Regions from separate parts of the Nostoc sp. 2RC genome, predicted to be linked through region 4. Evidence: riboswitches for the same ligand, from Rfam matches in the RefSeq annotation. Region 4 holds a riboswitch; each other region holds the start of a gene.

Region 1 (3,834 bases), on a different contig from region 4:
TAAATTTTCGATTTGGGTGAGTACATTTTCAGCAATAATTATTTCTAAGAGATCTTCGCCTTCGTAGTTGCTGTAATTATCTTTTACTAATCGTCGCGTTGCCTCTGCATACTTGAGCCAGTCATGTACAAGGGGCATTTCTACCCGTAAGCTGTCTAATTTCATTAAGCCTTTCATCGCACCACAATGCGAGTGACCACAGATAATAATTTGTTGAATATCTAAGGCTTGAATAGCATATTCAATTGTTGCTCCTTCACCGCCATTAGTCGCACCATATGGTGGAATAATGTTGCCTGCATTGCGAATAACAAATAACTCTCCTAATCCAGCTTGTGTAATCAAGTTGGGATCGATGCGCGAATCAGAACAAGTAATAAATAGTACTCTCGGCTTTTGACCGTGAGAAAGTTGTTCAAATAGTTCTTCGTTAGCGGGAAAGTAACTACTTTTAAATTCGCGCAAACCTTTAATTAATTTTTTCATAGATGCACCTAAAACCAGGAGTAATGCTTGAATATTTCACGAAAAAGTTGGTTTTCAATGACTAGCGCCCAGGATTTGCCGATTTGTTACGCTGGAGTCCAGGAGGAATGGGCGTTGTAGCATTGGGAACAATTGAAAAATTAATTTACTTAGCAAAATTAATACAATAGTAGTCTGGCAACCCAAAAATGCGCTTGTGACGGATGTAAAACCTTTGCCCTTTGCCCTTTGCCCTTTGCCCTTTGCCCTTTCCCCTTTAAAGAGCTAAGTCACGAAAGCGAACTACTAGTGCCAGGAATACTGCTCTTTCAAATCCCCGTCCTCAATTCCTCCCAATACCTAGTACTCCTCACTCAAAATTTATTGGGCATTGATTGTAGTATAAAGCAGAAGGGCGATCGCTTAGTTATTCCTAAGTTGTTTTTTCCGCAGAACCTCACCTTACTTATGGCAATTTCAAATAATTTGTTAATGGGATAGGTTCATCTGAGTTGTGCCTGCACGAACCGCGATCGCCCCAACCTCTGCTGATTTTAATACACTGTAGATTACTTTACGTTTTAAATAGCAGCTGCAATTTAGCTTATTGCTGTGGTAATATCTACTCAATACCAATTCGGTTCTGGTGGGGAGCAGCCATCAGAGGTAACGGGGAAAGTCCAGTGTAAATCCGGCGCTGTCCCGCAGCTGTAATGAAGCTTATGCTTTAAAGTCAGAATGCCCGCCGAAAGTCCTACAAACTCCCATCTGCGAGGTACAGGTGAATAATCTCATCAATACTCTTTCTATTAATCAAGATTACTGTCTCATAGTCTCAGACATAGATTACGCGCTACAAATTTCTATGAGATTGTAAAAATTTTTCGCACATATCAATACTTAGGCAGAAGGTTATAGATACAACGCTAAAAACTCAGTTGTATCTTCCTCTAACTTTTGCATATTTACGTTATCCCCACCCATAGCTAACTTTGCGCCTACACTTACCGCAAGTTAGGAGTCTCCCGCTTGCAGTATGCGTGAGGCTAATTCGTCGTATCAATCCCCAAGGCTTGAAAATTAATGAACAAAAAGCAACATACTCTATTTGTCTGTACAACCTGCGCCAGTGTATGGCAAGATGGCAAACCTGTTGGTGAGAGTGGCGGACAGCAATTATTACAACAACTCCAACAACTTGCACAAGATTGGGAATTGCAAAATCAATTCTTCATTCAAGGAGTTGAATGTATGAGTGCTTGCAACCATGCTTGCGTTATCGCCTTACAAGGAGAAGAAAAATTCACCTATCTTTTTGGGAATTTAGCAGTTAATGATAGTGCATCCGCCATACTGCAATGTGCCACTCAATACTACGACAATCCTAATGGTTTACTTCCTTGGTCAGAACGTCCAGCACCTTTAAAAAGAGGTATCTTAGCAAAAATACCACCCCTAAGTAAGTGGGGAAAATTAAACATAGATTGCTGTTAACTGATTATCAGTAGTCCATCAAGTTCCTAGTCAGGACTTTAGTTTTCAACACTCTCAACACTAAGGTAATATCAAGTCCGGCTAAATGCTTGTCATTACGTACCACTTCGTGGAAGCAAGCTACGCGTAGCGTCTCGTAGAGAAGAGAAGGGTACGTAGCGATAGCGAAGTGAAGTAATCCCAGAATCCTTGCGATTGCGTCGTTCCACTTCGTTGCACTCGCAATGACATATCACAAGTAATTTACCGGACATGATATAACTCCAAAAAATCAATTATTGCGCTTGGGGTTGTTGACTGCTGACTGCTGACTGTCAACCGTCAACAGTCTTCTGTGGAATATTTTTTTACTTGGAAGTCCCTAAAGTCCCGACTAGAAATTTGGGAACTAGCTTGTAAATAGCACTCTATCAATCGTAATCATTATCATTTTTTCCTGGCTGAGAGTTTTTTCCGAAAAAGCTCAAATATTTGCTTGCAACCAACTTTTAGTGATACAGGTGACTTAAATACCAATGTGTATCCGTACTGAATTTATTGCCAGATGGGGAACTCAACTTATCGTTTCTAGTTTGGCCATCACTGTAGGGATGTTATGGGAAAATTCCAGCATCATCGCCACAGAAGTTACACCCACATCTGGTGGTTCAGCTAAAACACCAAAAAAGACATTGAATCAATCAATAGGCCAAGCACAAGAAAAAGAACCAGATATTGAACTCACAGTTATTTACAAACTACTCAATGAACCTGTTTATTCACCCTTTCGTCGGGAAGGGACAGTAAAAGATTCCACTCGTCAGGTGTATGTCATCACTACTGAAGAAATGGAAGCGCAGGGTGTAAAAACAGTCAGAGAAGCACTGCGATTTCTCCCTGGTATCTTGGGTGACGGTACGGTTGGGACAGAAGTAAATGCTTTAAGCGGTCAATTTATTCGCGGTTCTAATACTGGTCAAGTATTAATCTTATTGGATGGTAGACCAATTAATAATCTTGGTAGTGGTGGTTTTGACCTTGCAGAATTTACCACTAACAATATTGAAAGAGTCGAAGTGTTACCCGGAGGCGGTTCAACACTTTATGGTTCAGATGCAATCGGAGGGGTAATTAATATTGTTACCCGTCGTCCTACAGAGAAAATCACCACAGAAACCAAAGTCAACATTGGTGCTTATGGACTCAACCAACAAAGTATTCAAAATAGTGGGAAATCTGGTGATATATCTTGGGTAGTTGGTTATAACCGTACCCAAGCACAAAATAATTATCCCTTTGCTATTCCTGAAGCTAACTTTCAAGGAACGAGAACAAATAATGATGTACTCTACAACAATTTTAATGTCAAAGTAGAAGCAAATTTAGGAAAACGTAATACCTTAAGCCTCTCAACTTTATATTTAGGCAAACAACAGGGAGTACCAGGAGGCGTACCCATTCCTTTACCGCAATTTGGACAGGGATTTTTTAACTCTCTCACAGACAATAATCGCAAATACACAGACCAAGTTTTCACGGATTTAACTTGGAATTCTCAATTAGGCAACGGCAATGATTCGTTGTTAACAACTAGGGTTTACGCTGATTTTTTCAACACTCGTTTTGATAACCGTAGCGGGGCAATTACCTCTCAAAACCGCTTTGATACAAAACAGGATTCCTATGGTATTCAACTCACCCATAATTGGAATGTTGGCAAAAATCAGACTTTAGTTTATGGCTTTGATTATCGAAATACCAATGTACGCAACACCACATTTAGTTATAGTACAAATATCAGCAGAGAAAATTATGATGATGCCGTAGGTCAGGGGGCGATTTTTGGTAAATATGAAATTAATTTTTCTCCTAGTTTGAGTGTGAATTTAGGAGTCA
Region 2 (3,834 bases), on a different contig from region 4:
AAACCTCACCAATATTAAACTTGCGGTACTCAACACTGGCATAGCAGCACGAGAAGAAGTATCAATTACAACCAAAGAAACCACTCGATATTATGATTTAACAGTGGAGCCATTGCGGAATGAGTCCCAAGAAGTGGTTGGGGTGACTTGCGCCAGCATCGATGTTACCGAACGGCAAACTGCATTGCGCGAACACAAATTAGCCCAGGAAAAAATCAAAGAACAGGCTGCATTACTTGATGTCACAACAGATGCTATTTGCGTGCGAGATTTAGACAATCAGATTTTATTCTGGAACAAAGGCGCAGAAACACTTTACGGTTGGCGGGCTACAGAGGTAAAGGGGAAAAGTGTCACCGAGCTTTTGTTTAACGAACCTTCACCGGAAATCGAAGCGGCTCTTTTAGAAGTTATTAGTAAAGGTAAATGGCAAGGCGAGTTAACTAAAATTACAAAAACTGGTAAAGAAGTCCTTGTTGCTAGTCGTTGGAGTTTAGTATCTGATGAAGAGGGAAAGCCCAAATCAATTTTGAGCGTTGACACAGATATTACTGAGAAAAAACATTTAGAAGCCCAATTGTTTCGCGCTCAACGTTTGGAAAGCATCGGCACATTAGCTAGTGGCATTGCCCATGACCTAAACAACATTTTGACGCCGATTTTGGCAGGAGCGCAACTATTACCGCTGAAATTTCCCGATGCTGATGAACGAACTCGTCATTTATTGGAGATTTTGGAAATCAACGCTAAACGTGGAGCTGATTTAGTGAAACAGGTGCTATCTTTTGCACGTGGTGTGGAGGGAAAACACATTACTTTGCAACTCAGGCACTTAATTGTAGAACTTGCCAAAATTCTCAAAGAAACATTTCCCAAATCCATAGAAGTTAGCGTTGACATACCGCAGGATTTATGGATGGTTTCTGGAGACAGTACCCAACTGCATCAAGTATTGATGAATCTGTGCGTTAATGCTCGTGATGCTATGCCCAATGGCGGTAATTTGAGAATCTCTGGAGAAAATCTGTTTGTTGACGAAAATTATGCGCGGATGAACCTGGAAGCCAAAGTCGGCCCTTACACAGTGATTACTGTCTGTGATAATGGAGTCGGCATTCCTGGGGAAATCTTAGACAGAATTTTCGAGCCATTTTTTACCACAAAAGATGTGGGACAAGGTACGGGGTTGGGGCTTTCCACCGTGCTGGGAATCATTAAAAGCCACGGGGGTTTTGTCAACGTCTACAGCGAAATCGGAAATGGCACTAGCTTTAAAGTTTACTTACCAGCTGTGGCGGGAATGGAAACACTAACGGTAGAAGAGTCGGTTCCTCAAACAGGACATGGAGAGTTGATTTTAGTTGTGGATGATGAAGCCGCCATTCAAGAGATTACTAAATCCTCATTAGAAGCCCACAACTATGAGACCTTAATTGCTAGTGATGGCATTGAAGCGATCGCACTCTACGCTAAAAATATGGACAAAATTAGTGTGGTGTTAATCGATATCATACTGCCTTCCTTGGATGGTTTAACTGTCATCCGTACCTTAAAAAAAATTAACCCAGAAGTCAAAATTATTGCCAGTAGCGGATTAATGTCCGATGGTAAACTTAGCGCCGTCACTGACATCGGTGTGAATACGTTTTTATCCAAACCATATACTGTCAAAGAATTACTACTTTCTTTGGAAAAAGTAATTGAATAATGCCCAATGACGGCAGTTGCTCCACTTGGGGAGACCCCAAGACCGCACTGCCTCCCCCATGCCCCATGCCCAATGCCCAATGCCCAGTCACCAGTCAAGGCTTCGACTCCGCTCAGCCTTGACCCTGAGCGAAGTCGAAGGGTCAACACTCAACCACCACAAGTCGTTATGCTTTTTTAACACGCATTCCGCTCAATGGTGATATAGTTAACTCCAATCGGTTCTGATGGGGAGCAGCCATCGGACGCAAGGGGGAAAGTCCGGTGAAAATCCGGCGCTGTCCCGCAACTGTGAACCCAAAATGGATGAGTCAGGATGCCCGCCGGTTAGAATCAATTGGTTTACATAAATCTGCGAGGTACAGATTATGAACAAAAAACGGGCGTTAGTTAGTCTAAGCCTGATGGGATTTATCAGTTTTTATTTAGTAGTTGGTTTAGCCAAACCCGCCTACGCTATGCACATTATGGAAGGTTTTTTACCAGTGCAGTGGGCAATTTTTTGGTGGGTTGTGGCGTTACCGTTTTTTATTTTAGGATTGCGTAGTCTGACTCGCATTACCGAAGCTAACCCGCAATTAAAACTACTACTAGCCTTGGCTGGTGCTTTTGCTTTTGTGCTGTCAGCGTTAAAAATCCCCTCCGTCACGGGTAGCTGTTCTCATCCTACGGGTACGGGGTTAGGTGCGGTGCTGTTTGGCCCCCTGACTATGTCGGTTTTGGGTAGCTTGGTTTTGTTGTTTCAAGCGTTGTTACTGGCGCATGGCGGCTTGACGACGCTGGGAGCAAATGCTTTTTCGATGGCGATCGCCGGGCCATTTGCCGCCTATTGGATATATAATTTGACAATTAAGTTTGGTGCTAAAGACAAAATTGCCATTTTTCTGGCAGCTGCGATCGCGGATTTACTCACCTACGTTATCACTTCTATCCAACTTGCCCTAGCTTTTCCTGCACCTGTTGGTGGGTTTATCGCTTCATTTACCAAGTTTGCCGGAATTTTTGCTATAACTCAAGTTCCCTTAGCAATTAGTGAAGGACTATTAACTGTATTGGTATGGAACTGGTTGCAATCTTATAATCCTCAAGAATTAGAATTGCTGAAATTAATCAAACGGGAACCCCAAGGAAATGAATCAGTCTAAAAAAGGGTTGAGTAACTGGCTATTGGTAGTAGCTGTATTAGCCTTAGCAATTGCACCACTAATATTTGTACGCGGTGGAGAATTTGCTGGTTCCGATGACAAAGCTGAAAAAGCAATTACTGAAATACAACCTGGATATAAACCCTGGTTTAAATCATTTTTTGAACCCGCTAGTGGGGAAATAGAAAGCTTATTATTTGCTTCGCAAGCGGCTTTGGGTGCTGGAGTCGTTGGTTATGCAATTGGGTTGTATAAAGGACGTTCCCAACAACAAAAACGTGAAGAATGAGCCTGCAAATAGATACGTTAGCTTACACTAATCGACTGCGAAGGTTGCCACCAGAACATAAACTGATTTTTGCATTTACTACCCTTGCTATTTCCCTTGCTACCCATCCCTTAGTACAAATTTTAATAGTGCTTTGGATGAGTATTTGGACAGTGATTTATGCCGGAATTCCGGCTAGAGTTTATTTTCGGCTGTTAATGTTCACCATAGTTTTTTGTTTGACAAGTTTACCAGCCCTAATGGTGAATGGAGTTGCGATTCCTGATTTACAAAGCGTCAAATTAGATTCGTGGTATGGACTAACTTTCGGACACTTCTATATTTATATCAGTCATAGTGGCAGTATCCAAGCATTGGGAATTTTAACCAGAGCATTAGCCTCTGTTTCTTGCTTATATTTTCTTATGTTAACTGTCCCTTTCACAGAGATATTACGAACTCTCCGGTACTTACGATTTCCAGTACTTTTAACCGATTTATTATTACTCATGTATCGGTTTATTTTCATTCTGTTGAACACAGCCAATGAATTGTGGACAGCACAAAATTCTCGTGGTGGCTACCGCACTCTTGCTGTTGGGATGAAAAGTTTAGCAATACTCATCGGACAACTGCTACAGCGAACCTTAGAACGATATAGTCAGTTCTCTCTCGGATTGGAAGCACGGGGTTTTGTTGATGAATTTCGAGTTT
Region 3 (3,834 bases), on a different contig from region 4:
CTAAAACATCTAATCCTAATTCCTCTTGTAGTTTAATGCTCTCGGCAATTTGAACATCAATTGCAGTTTCGTATTCTGACTGACTCAATTCACCCCGTTTGTAACGCATTCGGAGTTGGCGAACTTCAGAGGTTTGGGGAAAAGAACCAATTGTAGTTGTCGGGAACAGAGGAAGCGAAATTTGGGAATCAAGCCGCAATCCATAGGATAAAGAGCGCTGAAAATCATCAGTTTTCAAAGTTTTTAGTCTTTCTTCAACTGACTGATTTGCTGGATTAAACTCCTCGAACTTATTCCAGCTAGTCTCGATAATTTCTTGTTCTATTTTAGTGTTTTCTCCTATTATTGTCCGAGCCAAGAAAACCACTTCTTGAAGTTTTTGTTCAGCAAAACTCAAGACATTACGTAGTGGTGATGGTAATCGTTTTTCTCGTTTGGCATCGTAGGGAACAAATTGTAAGGAAGCAGATGGTTGAATATGTATAGATGTTCCATGTAAAGTCTCTACAATCTCTTGTAAAATGGGAATAACTTTCTCGGAACGAATTTGCCAAATATTTCTTGCGTCTATAATTCCTGCACCTAGTCGCTTATTTGCTGGGAAACCGTAAGTTTTAATTAACTCTAAGTTACGTCCGCGTGTAAAATCTAAACTAATTGCGCTAACTGGCAATTCCATTACCCAAGGGTAGGTTTCCCCCAAATCATCAAAATAAGTAACCAAGTGTAGGGGTATTTCAACTAACGAAAGTGATTGATAAACTGTTTTAAAGTGTGATTTACAAGAATTCGTATCACCTAAAACAAGTGCAGGTTCATGTATTTGCACTTCTTCTACTCCCAGATTTTTTAACTCAGTGAGGAGGTTGATGTATAGCGGAATTAACTTTGATATCGCTTGCTGAATATTTAGTGATAGTTTGCTTAAGCGCAGCAGAGTACAGGGGCCAAGTACAATCGGAATTGCTCGTTTACCTAATATTTTTTGAGCGCGGCTAACTCGTTCTAAAAAGTCACTGAAATCAGACGGTAATGTTTGTTCTGCAATTTCCGGGACGAGATAGTGATAGTTAGTATCAAACCACTTGGTCATTTCCAAGGCGGGAATTCCTTCTTTACCTCGTGCCATTGTAAAGTAGCGTTCTAAGCCAGAAAGCTGTTGAAATCTTTCAGGAATTAGCCCAAAACGAAATGTCCAGTCAAGTACATGATCGTAGAGAGTTGTGTCTCCAATTCCAATATGGTCAATTCCGGCTTCAAGTTGGCTTTTCCAGTTAGATTCCTCGACTTTTCGCACGGTTTGGAGTAATGATTCTGACTCTAGATTACCACTCCAAAATGCTTCTAGCGCTTTCTTGACTTCCCGGTTTTTACCAATGCGGGGATAGCCTAATGTTGCTGTTTGAATCTGCATTACTTTCTATTCCTTTGAAGACTAATGATTTAAGTATTAGAGATTAAGAACTGGGAAATTTTACCCAGTCATCAATTAACAACAACTTATGTTTAATTTTGCCCACTTATTTAGTGGTGGAATCTTTGCTAAAATACCCTTTCTCAAAGGTTCAGGTCGTTCTGACCAAGGTAATAAACCATCAGGCTTAGTATAATATTCAGTTGCACAATTCAGTACAGCAGATGCACAGCTGTCAACTGGTAAGTCGCCAAAGAGATAGGTTGATTTCCCTTCTGCAACAAAAGCAATGACACAAGAACGGCTACAAGCACTCATACATTCAACTCCCTGAATGAGGAATTTATTTCGCAATTCCCAATCTTGTGCAAGTTTTTGAAGTTGCTTTAGTAGTTGTTCACCTTTACTTTCGCCAACTCGTTTACCGTTTTGCCACACGCTGTCACAAGTCGTGCAAACAAATAAAGTATGTTGTTTGTTGAGCATTAATTTTGAAGTTTGTAGAAAGAAGTCTGAATCGCAGACATGATAAATTTTTACAGTTGTGCAACTGCAAAAACTTGTAAATTTGGCAAAAATAATTCTGTAAAAGCTTTCACGCCAGCAAAAAGCTAGCGCAAATGACAGTTACACCAAATCATAATTGCAATTATCAATAAACTGCCTATAATTTCACAGCCATGAGTAGTCTGTGGGGTATCTCTGGCACTATGAGAATGTGAAACTGATGTATCGTTAAAATATTTACGGCAATATTCACCTGTACCTCGCAGATGGGTATGAGTTTGTCTGTTACTTTCGGCGGGCATTCTGACTCACAAGGCGAACCTTGATTACAGCTGCGGGACAGCGCCGGATTTACACCGGACTTTCCCCCTTGCGTCTGATGGCTGACTCCCACCAGAACCGAGTTGATATTGGTCTAATAATAGCATGATTATGAATTTAGTAATACTTAAATTGATTGGTTGCAATAACTACCATTTGTTAGTGGGACTTAGACAAAAACAACTAAAAAAGAACCTCAAATCTATATACAGAAAGACTTTAATATCGTTTTATTTAGTTTCTTAATATATCTGAGGTTTGGGCTATTTTTGAGCATAAGGTGTATTTCTCTTACGCTGCATGGGTTTGAGACTTGTTTTTCCCTCAAAAATGTTTAAGTCCCGCTAAATACACAGTTACTAATAATTGATTCCTATAATTGATTCCTAAAATTTAAAAGAAGTCTTGGTTATGTCCACCAAGACTTCGGATATATTTATTCAACTTAAAACCTGAAGCCAACTTTTTATCCCAAATTGCTGAAATAGATTGCCCAAAGGCTTCCTGTTACTCCCACAGCAATTAAAAGGTTAGTGAAAAACCTGCCTAATTCAGTTGATTCTCCCAGTACTTTATCATCTTGACCTGCACTGAAAAATAATGACCAGGCTTGGTTAACGTTAATTGTTTCAAAGTTGTTGAAATCGGGGCGAAAAACAACGGGGCCAATTAAATCTTTTTTAGGGAAATCAAAATCAGTTTTCATAGCAATCCTCTGGTATTTTCTATTGGTTAATTGAGTGAAATTCTTAAATAGTCAGATTTAGTTATAGGTTTGTCAGCCATCCAATCAAGCCGTGTCCTGTGACAACTTCTAGAGCTATGAGTGAGACAAAACCAATCATCGCTAAACGTCCGTTGAGTTTCTCGGCGTACTCGGTAAAACCTGCTCTTGGGGTTTGATCTACATAAACCTTTGGTTCAATTGCAAAGTTGTTGAGTTGACCGAGTTCGTTCATGGTAAAGCCTTTGCTTGTCATGTCTTTTTTCCTTTACTTGCTTATGTAACCAAATATAACAATATGTAAATATTTTTTGCAAGTGCTTGACACAAATAAAAATTACGGTTTTCCGTACTCAGCAGGTTAGGTTTACCGTATGTGCGATCGCACATAGCGTCTCCCTTTTGGGCGATCGCTTCTGGCGGGTGCAAAGCACCATCGCGTAGCGTCTCACCCCTACTCTTAAGCAAACTACGCGCAGCGTCGACCACAGGAGAAGAGAAGCCATCGCACAAAGCCAAGCCAGACAGTTTGACAGCTTGTCATTTGACGACACCACCCATGAACAAGAGAATTGTTGAGGATGTCGAATAAGCTTTAATTGCAGAGGGAACATTGGGATGAAAAAGATTATTTCAGTATTGTTGCTGGGTGTAGCGATTTTCACTTTTGCCTTCAATAATCCAGCTTTAGCAGCAGACGCAGCCAGTGGAGCTAAAGTCTTTAGTGCCAATTGTGCTTCTTGTCACGCAGGTGGTAAAAACTTGGTTCAAGCTAACAAAACTTTGAAGAAAGGTGCTTTAGAAAAGTTTGGGATGTACTCAGCAGAAGCGATTATCGCCCAAGTGACAAACGGTAAAAATGCTATGC
Region 4 (3,834 bases):
ATCGGCAGTTCTGCAAAGGGTGTTCCTGAAGTAATGTCATGTTTGTCATCTCCCTTTTCGGGTTCGTAAACATAACCGCAGGCGCGACACTCATAGCGGTCTAACACTGAAGTCTCAACAGCTGGTTCGGTCATGGCTAAGGCCTCGCAGAGGAGAAATCTTAAATATACGTTAAAAATTATGACATAACTGTTAGACTTTTCTATCAATACTAAAAACGAATCAAATACCTGAAGTCTATTTGTTTCGTAGATTTCAGAAAAATCAAACAGATATAATGTAAAAGAAATGTAACGCAAATCAAGGGATTGGGCATGGGGCATGGGTTATGGGGAAAGGTAAAGGGGCAAGGGGAAAAGGGGAAAGATTAAATTTATTTCTTTTCCCTTTTCCCATTAACCTTTTCCCCTGCCTCAAAAGCCTCCCCTGCTCCCCCTGCTTTCTCATTCCCCAGTCCCTAGTCCAACCAAAATACTTCATAGCGGTAGATACTCATTGTGTTTGTCCTCAGCGGTTACGAGTACTTACTAGGCTTCTTAATTATCTGTAGCCTAGTTCCTGCCTTAGCGCTCTCAGCATCCAAGCTCCTACGACCCAGTGGTTACAGTCCTGAACGGCGTACAACTTATGAATCAGGTATGGAACCCATTGGGGGAGCCTGGATTCAGTTCAATATCCGCTACTACATGTTTGCTCTGGTCTTCGTAGTTTTTGACGTGGAGACTGTATTCTTGTATCCTTGGGCGGTAGCTTTCCACCGTTTGGGGCTATTGGCATTTATTGAAGCGCTAATCTTTATTGCAATTCTTGTAATTGCTTTAGTTTACGCATGGCGTAAAGGAGCTTTGGAATGGTCTTGAATTCTAACTTAATAACCCAGGACAAAGAGCAAATCATCAACCCCATTGAGCGTCCTACTGTCACTCAAGACCTTTCAGAAAATGTCATTTTGACTACGGTTGACGATCTCTACAACTGGGCGCGGCTTTCTAGTTTGTGGCCGCTATTGTTTGGTACAGCTTGCTGCTTTATTGAGTTTGCAGCTTTAATTGGCTCGCGATTTGATTTTGACCGTTTTGGTCTAATTCCTCGTTCTAGTCCCCGTCAAGCTGATTTAATCATTACGGCAGGCACAATTACCATGAAGATGGCACCCCAATTGGTGCGTCTTTACGAACAAATGCCTGAGCCGAAGTATGTAATCGCGATGGGTGCTTGTACGATTACTGGCGGGATGTTCAGTGTTGATTCTCCCACAGCTGTACGCGGAGTTGATAAACTGATTCCTGTGGATGTGTATTTGCCTGGTTGCCCTCCTCGTCCAGAAGCAATTATCGACGCGATTATTAAGCTACGGAAGAAAATCGCCAATGATTCGATGCAAGAGCGGAATAAAATTAAGCAAACTCACCGCTACTACAGCACGACTCATAACCTCAAGCCAGTGGAAGAAATCTTAACTGGTAAGTATTTGCAGTCAGATACTCGCTCTGTACCACCGAAAGAATTGACAGAAGCCATTGGTATGCCTGTACCACCCGCGTTGCTGACAGCAAAGACACAGAAGGAGGAACAAAGCCGTGGCTGAAGAAGAATCTAAACCAGTACCAGCAGTTAAAGAAGATTCATTGGTAGAAGCTGGTCAAGTTTCCCAGTGGTTGACGGAAAATGGTTTTGACCATGAGGTTTTGGCACCAGACAAAAACGGGGTGGAGATAATTAAGGTAGAGCCAGATTTCTTGCTCCCCACCGCTACAGCCCTTTATGCCTATGGATTTAATTATCTCCAGTTTCAAGGTGGTATTGACCTGGGGCCAGGACAGGAATTGGTGAGCGTGTATCATTTGATTAAAGTCGGTGATAATGCAGATCAGCCTGAAGAAGTCCGCTTAAAGGTATTCCTACCACGAGAAAATCCCAGAGTGCCTTCAGTGTATTGGATTTGGAAGACCGCTGATTGGCAAGAACGCGAGTCTTACGATATGCTCGGCATTATCTATGAAGGACATCCCAATCTCAAGCGAATTTTGATGCCAGAAGATTGGGTGGGTTGGCCTTTGCGGAAAGATTACGTCTCGCCTGATTTCTACGAGTTGCAAGACGCTTATTAATTTAATTAGTGCTGAGTTTAACCAGTGATTAACCCCTTTCCGGTGGCGGAGAGGGGTAATGTTTTTGATGTGCATCTAAAGTTAAGTGTTGACTGTTCACAGTTAACAGTCAACCGTCAACAATAATGAAATATTTTCCTTGAAAGTCCGTCAATTACAGTATCAGGTTAATGCAAAATATGAAGTCTTGAACTTACCAACCGCCCGATCGTGCTAAATTACTAAAACTTGAAGTTGGGAAACTCCGGTGAAATTCTGGGACTGTGCCGCAGCTGTGATGGGAACGCCTAAGTCAGAATGCCAACTTTCATGTCCTCAGGACATACTCACCGTCTACTCCCTGCGTTGCACGGGGAAGGAGTTCTCAGTTTGGTTTCTGGATTTGCCACTTGTCCTGGCTTGTTTTACGCGACACCCGCCGAAGATGGTATACTGTCTCGGATGAGAATCCCAGGCGGGATGATTAATAGCGAACAGTGTTACACCATCGCAGACATAGCACAAGAGTATGGCGGTGGTTATGTGGATGTGACTAATCGAGCTAACCTACAAGTCCGCGAAATCCGCACTTCCATCGATGCTCAAGTTCTCCAGCACCTACAGGATATGGGACTGGGTTCTCGCAACAGCAATGTAGACCACATCCGCAATATTATGACCAGCCCAACTGCTGGCATCGATCGCCTAGAATTAATAGACACTCGTCCTTTTGTTCGAGGTTGGGATAATTATCTTGCTACACATCCAGCGTTATCAGCACTGTCAGCAAAATTTAGCGTATGTTTTGATGGTGGTGGAATTGTTAGAGTAAGCGATCGCCTAAATGATATCCTATTCGCTGCGGTCTTAGTTGATGGCGATGTTTACTTCCGCCTCCATTTGTGTGTAGGCGCAAAAAATCGATTAGCAAGCGATACCAAAATTTTGTTAACACCAAATGATTGTTTACTCGTCTTGGCAGCTTTAACAGATGTCTATCTGTATCATACTCAGATAGATAATCAGCGTCGGCTACGTTTAAGAGACTTACTAAATACCTTTGGTTGTGAAAATTATCTTCAGCAAGTCCAGCAACGTTTACCGTTTCCCCTGACTCGAAGTGAAACATGCCCAACTGGACAAAAAATAGATACTAACTTTCAGTATATTGGCATTCATCCCCAACGCCAGCAAGGATTATTTTACATTGGTGTCGTCTTACCTCTTGGACGTTTAGAAAGTCGGCAAATTCGGGGGTTAGCAGATTTAGCAGCAAAATATGGTAGCGGAACTCTCAGGTTAACTCCCTGGCAGAACGTACTCCTGGCAGATATTCCTCAATCAAGGCTTAGCGATGTTCAAAATCAAATTACTCTGTTAGGATTAGATTCCTCAGCCACCAATATCAAGAGTTCATTAATTGCTTGTTCTGGTAACAAAGGTTGTGCCGCTTCTGCCACCGACACCAAAAGTCATGCATTGGCATTGGCAGAATATCTCGAAAATCGCGTCACTCTCGAATACCCAATTAATATCCACTTTACTGGCTGCCAAAAATCCTGCGCCCAACATAGCCAAAGTGAGATTACTCTGCTCGGTGTCAACTTAGAAACAGATAATAAAACCATCGAAGCCTATCATATTTATCTTGGTGACACCAACAGCAACCACAAATTTGGTCGCGAACTATACCAATACGTCACTTTCCCCGAACTACCCTTGTTAATAGAGCAAATTCTACAAA

The links. A riboswitch is a leader RNA that binds a small molecule or an ion and turns the genes downstream of it on or off. The one in region 4 is predicted to bind cobalamin.
Region 1: another riboswitch for cobalamin. It lies ahead of GNE10_RS25415 (DUF1636 family protein); the one in region 4 lies ahead of cobG (precorrin-3B synthase).
Region 2: another riboswitch for cobalamin. It lies ahead of GNE10_RS28235 (energy-coupling factor ABC transporter permease); the one in region 4 lies ahead of cobG (precorrin-3B synthase).
Region 3: another riboswitch for cobalamin. It lies ahead of GNE10_RS08085 (DUF1636 domain-containing protein); the one in region 4 lies ahead of cobG (precorrin-3B synthase).

What each region holds. Positions count from the first base shown of each region.
Region 1 is NZ_JACKZU010000288.1:2,897-6,730, reverse strand. It holds gene GNE10_RS25420 (carbonic anhydrase) at 1-486, opposite strand, end outside; cobalamin riboswitch at 1,087-1,230, shown strand; gene GNE10_RS25415 (DUF1636 family protein) at 1,549-1,959, shown strand; gene GNE10_RS25410 (hypothetical protein) at 2,055-2,213, opposite strand; gene GNE10_RS25405 (TonB-dependent siderophore receptor) at 2,481-3,834, shown strand, end outside.
Region 2 is NZ_JACKZU010000356.1:1,455-5,288, forward strand. It holds gene GNE10_RS28230 (response regulator) at 1-1,708, shown strand, start outside; cobalamin riboswitch at 1,910-2,050, shown strand; gene GNE10_RS28235 (energy-coupling factor ABC transporter permease) at 2,076-2,852, shown strand; gene GNE10_RS28240 (energy-coupling factor ABC transporter substrate-binding protein) at 2,839-3,141, shown strand; gene cbiQ (cobalt ECF transporter T component CbiQ) at 3,138-3,834, shown strand, end outside.
Region 3 is NZ_JACKZU010000047.1:9,872-13,705, reverse strand. It holds gene metE (5-methyltetrahydropteroyltriglutamate--homocysteine S-methyltransferase) at 1-1,414, opposite strand, end outside; gene GNE10_RS08085 (DUF1636 domain-containing protein) at 1,490-1,900, opposite strand; cobalamin riboswitch at 2,197-2,340, opposite strand; gene GNE10_RS08080 (hypothetical protein) at 2,709-2,948, opposite strand; gene GNE10_RS08075 (high light inducible protein) at 3,010-3,222, opposite strand; gene GNE10_RS08070 (hypothetical protein) at 3,243-3,455, opposite strand; gene petJ (cytochrome c6 PetJ) at 3,585-3,834, shown strand, end outside.
Region 4 is NZ_JACKZU010000323.1:4,381-8,214, reverse strand. It holds gene GNE10_RS26825 (rubredoxin) at 1-134, opposite strand, end outside; gene ndhC (photosynthetic/respiratory NAD(P)H-quinone oxidoreductase subunit C) at 498-860, shown strand; gene ndhK (photosynthetic/respiratory NAD(P)H-quinone oxidoreductase subunit K) at 851-1,588, shown strand; gene GNE10_RS26810 (NAD(P)H-quinone oxidoreductase subunit J) at 1,581-2,111, shown strand; cobalamin riboswitch at 2,303-2,435, shown strand; gene cobG (precorrin-3B synthase) at 2,409-3,834, shown strand, end outside.